Regions from separate parts of the Rothia sp. HC945 genome, predicted to be linked through region 2. Evidence: riboswitches for the same ligand, from Rfam matches in the RefSeq annotation. Region 2 holds a riboswitch; each other region holds the start of a gene.

Region 1 (3,268 bases), on a different contig from region 2:
GTATGTTCCGGGGCGGGTCAATAGGCTCGACCCATGAAGAGATCGGAAGGGCCGCGTCTGCTGACCGTGGCGATGGTTCTGGGGTTCTGCCATGCTGCGGCGAGTCTGTACTGGGCGCTCGGTGGGTCCTTGCTCTTGGGGACGGTCGGGGAATTTGCGGTCCGAATGCATCGGGACGGGGATGCCGGATTCCGGTGGATGCTCGGTCTTGTCGGGGTGGGCAAGGCGGCCGCCGCCTTGATCCCCTGGGCCGACCATCTCCGCCCTCCTCCGCATCGATGGATCCGGGCGGTCTCCTGGGTTGGCGCCATCGCGCTGATCGGCTGGGGCGCTCTTGGGGCGGTCGGCGGCTGGATCGGGATCGCCACGGGCTCGTCGGCTTCGAATCGACCGGCGCAATGGGGGCACGCCATTCTCTGGGATCCCGTGTTCCTGCTCTGGGGCCTGGCACTTGCTGGTGCACTCTGGCTCACCCGTCGGTCCGGGGTGGGCCCAACTCCGTGACTCACGGGTGGTCCTGGGGATGAGGGCGCGGAATGCAGGCCGAACCCCACAGGCGGTGGAGAAAGTTATCCACAGGTGTGTACAACGGTGTGCACAAGTCGAACACGTGTCCTAGGTTCTGTGGGATGTGGAAGGGTTCGACGCGCTCATGGGGCCGAAGTCGATTCGAAACACGACCCCGACGGGGGATCGAACTACGCGTATGTAAGTTGTCCACGCCTGGGGACAACGTCTGTGGACAAGGCGTGGTCCGGCGACGTCGACCGGTCCCGCTTTCCGCGCGTCCATGGGGATCCAGGGCGGGCCGATGGGGCGTCGGCCGCCAGGGGAATGCGCTGGTCAACGCGAGCCTTGTGAGGACGGCGTCGGTACAAGGGGCCGTACGTCGGGGTGTATGGTTCGACGGCGGTCGCCCCGTCACGAGCGGGGCAACGCGACCATGGGTTGTCCACAATTATCCACAAGTGTCCACAGGGCGGCTTCCGAATTTCCAGATTCTCCACCACCTGTGCGAAAAGTTGTCCACAGGTGGGGACGGGCGTGGTCGGATGCGGGCCGCTGGTCGACTCTCCGAATGGCCGGGCGTCGTCGACCGGCTTTCTTTCGGGGACAGATTGACCCACGACACCCCCGATATTGCGGGATCAATGGTTGCGGACCAACTCGAGGTGGCGGTTCGCCGTCGAGTTCGTGGACAACGTGAAGTCACATTCGTGTAAGTTCTCCACACTGTGGATATGCGGTGTGGAAAACCGGTCTTGCGCGTCGATTGTCCACAGATTGTCGGCGCCTTCGCTCCGTCCATGCCAAGGTTCGGGTCCTCGGACTAGAGTTGGACCCGAGCGCACGTGAGCGTTCGCAGTGACAAGGGGTGCCCTGGGGCTGAGATACGACCCTTTGAACCTGATCTAGCCAGTACTAGCGAAGGGATGGTCACCATGGCTGGTTCGCAGAACATCGAAGCGTCGATCACGGATGCCGAGGCCAACGGTGCCGATCGGGTCGTGATCGATCCCGCCCGGGCGGTGCGGGACACGGCTCCTCTGGTGCACTGCCTGACCAATGCCGTGGTCAAGGAGATCACCGCCAACGTTCTGCTCGCTGTGGGCGCCTCTCCCGCCATGGTTGAGCACCCGGAGGAAGCGGGCATTTTCGCCGGAGTGGCCAACGGACTTCTGGTGAACGTCGGAACGGTCTCGGATACTCAGATCTCGGCCATCAAGGCCGCGGTCGAAACGGCCCGAACCAACGGCGTGCCCTGGGTCCTGGACCCTGTCGCCGTGGGCTCTCTCCCCGTGCGCACCGAACTTTCCCGGACCCTGCTCGAAGCCCGACCGTCGGTGATCAGGGGAAACGCCAGCGAGATCGTGGCCCTCGCGGGGTTGGGACAAGGCGGCCGCGGGGTCGAATCGACCGACGACGTCGAATCCGCTCTCGACGCCGGACGCGCACTGTCAGAGCGCACGGGTGGCGTCGTCGCCATCTCCGGGGAGCGGGATGCGATCGTCTCCGCGGATCGAATCACGTGGGTGACCAGCGGTCACCCGTTCATGCCCTTGGTCATTGGCACGGGATGTTCCCTCGGGGCAACGGTGGCAGCCTACCTTGGTGCCTCACGGCCGGCCGGCGTGTCGGAGCACGACGCCGCCGTGGCCGCTCACGCGCACCTGGGGGCCGCCGGAACCCTGGCAGGCAGAACTGCGGAAGGCCCCGGAACGTTCCATGTGCGGTGGCTCGACGCTCTTTACGAGTTGCATCCTGAGGGCATCGCCCGCACGGCCGAGATAGTAGAGGACGCCCCGTGATCCCCCCGACCACAGACTTCTCCCTGTACTTTGTGACCGATACCGCCCTCTGTGGGGGTGTCGATCGCGTCCCACACGTCGTGTACGAGGCCGTGATGGGCGGCGTCGGTGTGGTTCAGGTGCGTGACAAGGAACTGAGGGACGCCGAATTCTCCACATTGGCGAAGGAATGCGCGAAGGCCATCGGGAGGGCCGAACAGGATTCGGGCCGGCCCGCGCATCTGTTCGTCAACGACAGGCTCAATATCGCGGCCGACCTCGGGCTCAATGTGCACGTCGGCCAGTCGGACGCCGCAGCGAAGGAGGCCAGACGGGTCCTCGGGCGGGAGCTGATGGTCGGCCTCTCGGTGTCGAGTCCGGACGAAGCCCGCGCCGCGGTGGCCGAACGGTATGCGGATGTTCTGGGCATCGGCCCCGTTTGGTCCACCCCCACCAAGAACGACGCCGGTCCACCCCTGGGGCCCGATGGCGTCACCGCGTGCGCGGCCTTCGCCCGAACGGTCGGTTTGTCCAGCGTGGCCATCGGCGGTATCAATCCCTCCACGGCGACCCGGCTCGCGGGCGTGCCCGTCGATGGTCTCTGTGTGGTCTCGGCGATCGCCGGCGCGGATGACCCCCGGCACGCGGCCGCGGAGATGCGGCGTCTTGCAACCATGACCCTGATGAGAGGACGTGACTCGTAATGCGGCCACCCGTCGCCATGACCATTGCAGGTTCCGACCCCTCCGGAGGCGCCGGAATCCAGACCGATCTGAAGGCCTTTGCGGCCGTCGGGGTCTACGGGTGCGCGTGCCTGACGTCGTTGACAAGCCAGAACACGCGCGGAGTCCGTGATGTCCACGGAGTCCCGCGCGAGGTGGTGGCCACCCAGATCGAGTCCGTGATCGACGACCTGCCGGTGGACGCAACCAAGATCGGCATGCTGGGCACCGCCGACGTGGTGCGGACGGTCGCGGCTC
Region 2 (3,268 bases):
CGCCGGCGTCGAGCAATTCTTCGCGCGCTCTTCCGAGAACTTCGGAGGGAGCGCCGTCGTGGCTGATCCCGCCATTCGGTGACAGGACGATGATCCGGTCGACGAGGTCCGCCCACACGGCAACGCGGTGTTCGACGACCACCAGGGTCGATCCGTATTCCTGTGCGGCCGTGATCACGGCGTCCCGGACCTCGACGACGCCGTCCGGATCGAGGTTCGCCGTCGGCTCATCGAGCAGAAGGAGACCGGGTTCCATCGCGAGGATCCCGGCCAGCCCAAGACGTTGTTTCTGTCCGCCGGACAGCGCCGACGTGGGATGCTCCCACGGAAGATCGAGTCCGACCGATTGCAAGGCGCGCCGGCATCTCCCGACGATCTCGTCCCGTGGCACCCCGAGGTTCTCCGGCCCGAACGCGAGGTCATCGCCGACCCGAGACAAAACGATCGAGGATTCCGGGTCCTGCTGCATCAGACCGACCGATGCCCTCGCGTCCCGGGGGTCCATGCCGTTGACGGTCACCCTCCCGAGGGCGGCTTCGCCGTCGTCGTCGTCGAGCACCCCGGCCAGGGCATGGAGAAGGGTCGATTTGCCCGCGCCGGACGGGCCGAGCAGGAGAACCTTCTCTCCGGACGCGATATCCAGGTCCACGCCGTTGAACGCGGGCTCATCCCGTCCCGCATGGTGCCATCCGAAGCCTCGGGCACTGATGGACGCACCGCCGGCGCTCACGCACGCCGCCGCATCTGCCGGGCATCGCGACCTGCCGCGACCGATCCGAGGACACCGGTCGAGATCAGGGCGCGCATCAGGGCCCACGAGAGGAAACCGGCGATGAGGAGCCCGGAGACCACGGCGCACATCACGTAGACGACCTGGTACTGGGGTTCCCAGAATGCGTAGTACATGACGACTTCGCTGACTCCCATGAACAGACCCGAGACGGCGCCGGACAGGAGCGCCGTGGGCAGTCCGAAGCGACGGTACAGCAACGCGGCGAACACGATTTCGGCGCCAATGCCCTGAATCGCGCCCGAGAGCAGGACCCCGGCGCTGTAATGCGTGCCGAGGAGGGCCTCAATCACCGCAGCGACCATTTCGCAGTAGATCGCAGCGCCCGGTTTCCTGATCACGAGTCCACCGATGACGCCGGCGAGGAGCCAACCACCGCCGATCAAGCCTGACAAGGGCGGAAACCCGACGGTCGCAGTCTGCGTCGCCGGTGAGACGGCATTGGACCAGATCCAGAAGATGACGCCGCAAACCACCGCCAAAACGGATGCGATGACGATGTCGATCACGCGCCACGATGCTCGCCGTCGGTGTGATGCCGCCCCGGTTCCTGCGGGTCCCCGGTCCAGAGATTCGGATGAGGGTGTGGTGTTCATTGGTCTTCCTCCTGCACAGATCAGGAGGGGAGGTCGCACGCCGTTCTTCTTTCGGGTACGCCCGAGATCTCGACTCCCTACGTCGGTGCTAACCGCATCAGGTCGAGGGTCTGCTTTCGCACTCTCAGCCTCGTTCGAGGCTCCCCTGTCGTTCGTGAACGCCGCCCAGTCTATCCGATCATTTCACTTCGGGTGAATCTCCAGCCCGTTGCGGACAAAGGCAAACCAGTGCGATTAGGCTGTAAGAAGCTGTACGTGACCGGCCGCACCGCCGGTGCGAATGAAGAGGAGAGATGCATGAGCAACCCCGCAATCAAGATCGGTTCCACGGTGGCTTCCTTGGCGGGAGTCTTTGCCGCCAACAAGGTCATGACTCTCGGGTGGAAGAAGGTCACGGGCAATGAACCGCCGTCGAACAACCCTGATCCCGAGGAGAGCGTGCGGGACATCGTCATCTGGACCGCGATCAGCGGTGTCGTGGCGACTCTGATCAAACTCGGTGTTACTCGCCTGGCCAACAGGATGGAACACAAGGAAGAGATCGAGACGGGCGGTCAGGCCGAGGTCTAGCTCCACGGAGGTTGCCTGCGTGCGCGGGCGATGAGCCGATACGGTGCCGAGAGTCGTTCTGCGGCGGGACGTGGTTCCCGCTGCGAACGACAATCGGCACCGTCGTCTTTAACAGCCACTATGGGTGCCGCACGAAGCGACGGCCGGCGAGGCCCGGCCGCGTCACCGGTCGTGGCCGTCCGATCCTTTGGCCGGCCGTTCCTGTCCGTCCTCCTCGAGGCCGGCGGCTTCGGCGTCGATGTCCTTGGGTTCGTCCGTCGCCTGCACAGGCGCCTCTTCCTGTTCCTCCTCGCGGTTCATTTGCTCCACGAGGTCAGCCAGTTCGTTGACGGTCAGGGCCGAGGCGGTGAAGTGCCGGTTGCGGAAACCGGACCGGCCGACCATGTGCGAGGAAACGGGAACGGCCAGAATCTGGAGGGTCCAGGCGAGAATGAGCGCCGGGACCAGTGCCCAGGACCGCGAAGCGATGCCGAGCGCCACCAGGAGCAGGAACAAGCCGAAGACCTGAGGCTTCGCGCCGGGGTGGAGACGCGAGAGCACGTCCGGGAACCGTACGATGCCGACGGCGGCGCCCAGCGACATCAGGCACCCGCCGATGAGGCAAATACCGGTCACCGTATCGAGTACGAGGTCCATCTACCGATCACCCCGCCGTGCCGTCGGCCTCGATCCGACGGTCTTGCCGGATTTGCGGGAGCGTCCGTGCCCGTACGGACGCTCGGGCGAGGTGGTCGCCGCCGAGGACTCGGTCTTTTCGAGTTGGTCCTTGCGTTCGCGCTTGTTGTTGGCAAAGCGTGCGACCGTCACGGAACCCAGGAAACCGACGAGCGAGATCACGATCAGCATGGTGACGTTCTCGTAACTGTCCCTGTACACCATGTCCACGACGAGTCCGGCCCCGACGATCGCCAGCAGTACATCGGAGGCGATCACTCGATCCAGCAGAGACGGCCCCTTGGCCAAGCGGACAATGGTTCCGATGGCGGCCAGAACGAGCACCACACCGCAGACGACCATGACGATATTCACGATGTTCCCTCCCCCAGGTGACCGGATTTCAGGGCGCGATGGCTTTCTTTGGTCCCCATCACGCGAATCACCAGGTCCTCGATCTTCCGCACACCGTCCTGGAACTTGCGGACTTCCGCTTCGTCGTTGACGTCGATGACGTGGAAGTAGATGGTCGCGGTTCTCCGGTCCACCTCGACCACCAAGGATCCTGGGATCAGGGAGACGATGTGACCGACCACGGTGATAAGCAGGTCGCTGTTGATACGGAGTCGCACCGACACCACGGCCGAACGTGGGGCAC
Region 3 (3,268 bases), 430 kb from region 2:
CACGACGACGTCGTCCGGGTTCCGTCCCGCGGCCGCGGCCCGACGACGAATGTCCGTGCGGTATTCCTCGCCCTGTTCGAGGTCGTAGGCGACGGCGTAGATACCTTCCGCCCGGCGCGATGCGAGGCTTCGTCCCGGTCCGGAGGCGCCGGCCTGGAACAGCACGGGACGCCCCTGCGGCGGTTCGGGCACGTTGAGCGGACCGGCGACCGAGAAGTGTTCACCCTCGTGGTCCACGCCGTGGATCATGGTCGAGTCGGCGTACCGCCCCTCGCGATCGGCGAGGATCGAGGCGCGGGGCCACGAATCCCACAGGGCCTGAACCGCGTCGACGAACTCTTCAGCCCGGCGATAGCATTCCTCGTGCCCCGGCAGGGTTGTCCCACCGTGGTTGCGCGCCTCGGCGTCGAACATGGACGTCACAACGTTCCAACCGATCCTCCCGCCGCTGATGTGGTCGAGGCTCGCGAGGATCCGGGCCGCATGGAAGGGAGTCCAGAATGAGCTGGACACCGTGCTGACCAGGCCGATCTTCGACGTCGCCCGCGCCATCGCGGAAAGGCACGTGAGCGGCTCCAGGAACCACGCGGGAGAGTCTTCGAGTCCGCCGGGGCTCAACGACTGGCCATCGGCGAAGAACACCGCGTCAAGCTTGCCGCGTTCGGCAGTGCGGGCGAGTTCCTCGTAATAGGCGATGTCCCCGAGCCTGTCGACCGAGGAGTCCGGGGCCCGCCAGGCCGCATTGTGATGCCCGCACCCGTAGATGAACAGATTGATGTGTGCTTGCTTTTTCCGGTCGCTCATCCTTTGACCAGCCCTCCGTCGACGATCAGGTTCTGACCGGTGACCGCACGCGCCCATGGGGAGGCGAAGAAGAGGACGGCGTCGGCCAGTTCGTCCGGGGAGGTGACGGAACGCAGGGGCGTGCCCTCGGCGATCGCGTCGAAGACTTCGGCCGGCGTCGCCGAACTCGCGTCGGTCTCCCGCAACAGACCACCCGAGACCATATTGACCGTAATGCCCTCCGGCCCCAGGTCATGCGAGAAGGTCCTGGTCAGGGACAACAGTGCGGCCTTGGCCGCCGTGTAGTCGTGGTACGGGACCACGGGGTTCTGAAAAAGGTTCGTACCGATGTTCACGATGCGCCCGAATCCCCGTTCGGCCATCCCGGGCCGGAGCGCCTGGATCATCGCGAGCGGCCCATGGAGGGAACCGTCGAGTTGCGTCCGGAATTCCTCGGGGGAGATATCGGCGGCCTTCGACCGCGCCTCGCCGTTGAAGCTGAAATCCACCAGGGCGTTATTCACCAGCGTAGTCGGGGCGGAATCGAAGAATTCCGAGGACGACGCCGCAAATTCCTGGATGCTCTCCCGGTCGCGAATGTCGAGGTTCGCGCACCGGGCCCGGTCGGGGTAGTCATCGACGATGCGCTGGGCATCGTCCTTGCTGCGGTGATACCCGATCACCACCCGGGCGCCTTCTCTGAGGAACGCTCGGCTGATGCTCGCCCCCAGGCCCCGCGCGCCGCCGGTGACGACGACGATGTGCTCGTTCAGGGGAATCGCGGTGCGTGTTTCTGTCATGGTCTCTGCCTCTCTGCCGAGGCGAAGGCACCCCATAGAGCGAGCCTCCCTCGACGAGAGCGGAGGTGCGCGGGTACGCGAGCGCTCTGCGGACATTCCCTTCGCCAGTGCTAACTGCATCAGGTTCGACGGGTTTCATCTCAGCCTCCCTCGGAGGCACCCCGTGTCGCGCGTCTCATCGTAGCACCGCTCATCGAACAGGCGCTGGCCCACCATGGCGTCTCCTTCTCGAATGCCCGGCGGTACCGCGAAGAGGGCAGAGGCCTGGTGCTGGAGGTACTCCGTGAGGGCATCCTTCTCGGTCATCTTCTTCAGTACCGGGTAGAAACCCGTCCGCGGATCGCGCACGAACGCAACGAAGAACATCCCAGCGTCCAGACGGCCCAGCGAGTCGTTGCCGTCGGTGTAGTTGTAACTGCGGCGGAGCATCCGGACGCCCTGGTTATTGTCGGCGCCGACCACCGCCACATGCGAGTCAGCAGGGATCGCGGTGCCACCGTCTCGACCCGGGGCGGCGAAGTCTGGTCGAGCGAATTCGTCCGAATCCTGTGGATCGGAAACCGACAAGGGCGCACCGTGATATTTGTCCCGACCGATCACCTCTTGCTGTTCGGAGAGTCGGACACGATCCCAAACCTCCAGGTGCATGTGGATCTTGCGCGCGACGACGTAGGTCCCGCCGTTCAGCCAGGAGGCCGCGGCGTCGTCCTCCGGCTGGACCCACACGTGGCGGCGCAGGAGCTCGGCGTCGTCCTCCGCCTTGAGGTTCGCGGTTCCGTCCTTGAAGCCGAGCAGATTTCGCGGGGTCCGCTGCTCTTTCGACGTCGATGAGCTGCGCCCGTATCCGATCTGACCCCACTTGAGCGTCGCGGACCCGAAGGCGATGCGGGTCAGGTTTCGGACCGCGTGCACGCAGACCTGGGGGTCGTTCGAGCAGGTCTGGATCAGGATGTCCCCGTCGCTGGCCGCCGCCCGCAGTGCCTCATTCGCGAATTTGGGGACACCGTCGGCCAGGACCCGCGGCATTCTGTCTTTGAGGCCGAAACGGTCACCGCCGTGCTCGTCCACGAACAGGGAACGCCCGAACCCGAAGGTGATGGTCAACCCGCTCGGCGGATACCCCCACACCTCGCCGGTGTCCGTCGGCGGCAGCTCGACGGTGTTCTCTGCACCTCCCACCGGTTCGCCCGCAACCATCTTCTCCGCCGCGGAAGTCCACGCGGTAAGCAGTCGCTGGAGCCCGTCCCGATTCCGGGTGGTGACCGTGTAGGCGACCGTATACATGGTGTCCTGGGCGGGCGTCAGGATTCCTTGTTGGACCTCCCCGCGGAAACGGTACCGAAGTTCGTCCGGGCCGGATGCCGCAGCGGCGTCGATCCCCCTCCGGTGCCCCAGGACCTCACCGCCGAAGCCCGAGACCCCCATGAGACCCGCGACGCCGGCCGCGCCGACCAGCCTGCGCCGGGAGAACCCCCGATTCCGCCCGCTGGTCGGCACGGCCTCACCCCCTGCCGGGTCCTTGATATCGTTCCCGGCATGCTCGTGTGCTGACATCGTCGCGGTCGCCCCTAGTGGAGGACCGTTCCGGCGATCTTGGACAGCGGCTCGCTCAGACCGTTGACGGCATCGGAGAACTTCCGCTGCGTCTCGGTGTAGGCGGAGGCGTCCGGCGTTTCCCCGGCGTC

Evidence for each region. A riboswitch is a leader RNA that binds a small molecule or an ion and turns the genes downstream of it on or off. The one in region 2 is predicted to bind thiamine pyrophosphate.
Region 1: linked by a shared signal. The riboswitch ahead of thiM (hydroxyethylthiazole kinase) and the one ahead of AB0Y14_RS05330 (ECF transporter S component) in region 2 are both predicted to bind thiamine pyrophosphate.
Region 3: linked by a shared signal. The riboswitch ahead of AB0Y14_RS07235 (3-oxoacyl-ACP reductase) and the one ahead of AB0Y14_RS05330 (ECF transporter S component) in region 2 are both predicted to bind thiamine pyrophosphate.

The regions. Positions count from the first base shown of each region.
Region 1 is NZ_JBFCSN010000004.1:97,418-100,685, forward strand. Features, by position in the region: gene AB0Y14_RS11590 (DUF3995 domain-containing protein) at 34-504, shown strand; TPP riboswitch at 1,362-1,452, shown strand; gene thiM (hydroxyethylthiazole kinase) at 1,443-2,309, shown strand; gene thiE (thiamine phosphate synthase) at 2,306-2,992, shown strand; gene thiD (bifunctional hydroxymethylpyrimidine kinase/phosphomethylpyrimidine kinase) at 3,010-3,268, shown strand, end outside.
Region 2 is NZ_JBFCSN010000001.1:1,210,646-1,213,913, forward strand. Features, by position in the region: gene AB0Y14_RS05325 (ABC transporter ATP-binding protein) at 1-730, opposite strand, end outside; gene AB0Y14_RS05330 (ECF transporter S component) at 727-1,386, opposite strand; TPP riboswitch at 1,444-1,543, opposite strand; gene AB0Y14_RS05335 (DUF4235 domain-containing protein) at 1,684-1,956, shown strand; gene AB0Y14_RS05340 (cation:proton antiporter) at 2,119-2,592, opposite strand; gene AB0Y14_RS05345 (monovalent cation/H+ antiporter complex subunit F) at 2,593-2,985, opposite strand; gene AB0Y14_RS05350 (Na+/H+ antiporter subunit E) at 2,982-3,268, opposite strand, start outside.
Region 3 is NZ_JBFCSN010000001.1:1,636,218-1,639,485, forward strand. Features, by position in the region: gene AB0Y14_RS07230 (LLM class flavin-dependent oxidoreductase) at 1-804, opposite strand, end outside; gene AB0Y14_RS07235 (3-oxoacyl-ACP reductase) at 801-1,583, opposite strand; TPP riboswitch at 1,662-1,757, opposite strand; gene efeB (iron uptake transporter deferrochelatase/peroxidase subunit) at 1,719-3,137, opposite strand; gene efeO (iron uptake system protein EfeO) at 3,152-3,268, opposite strand, start outside.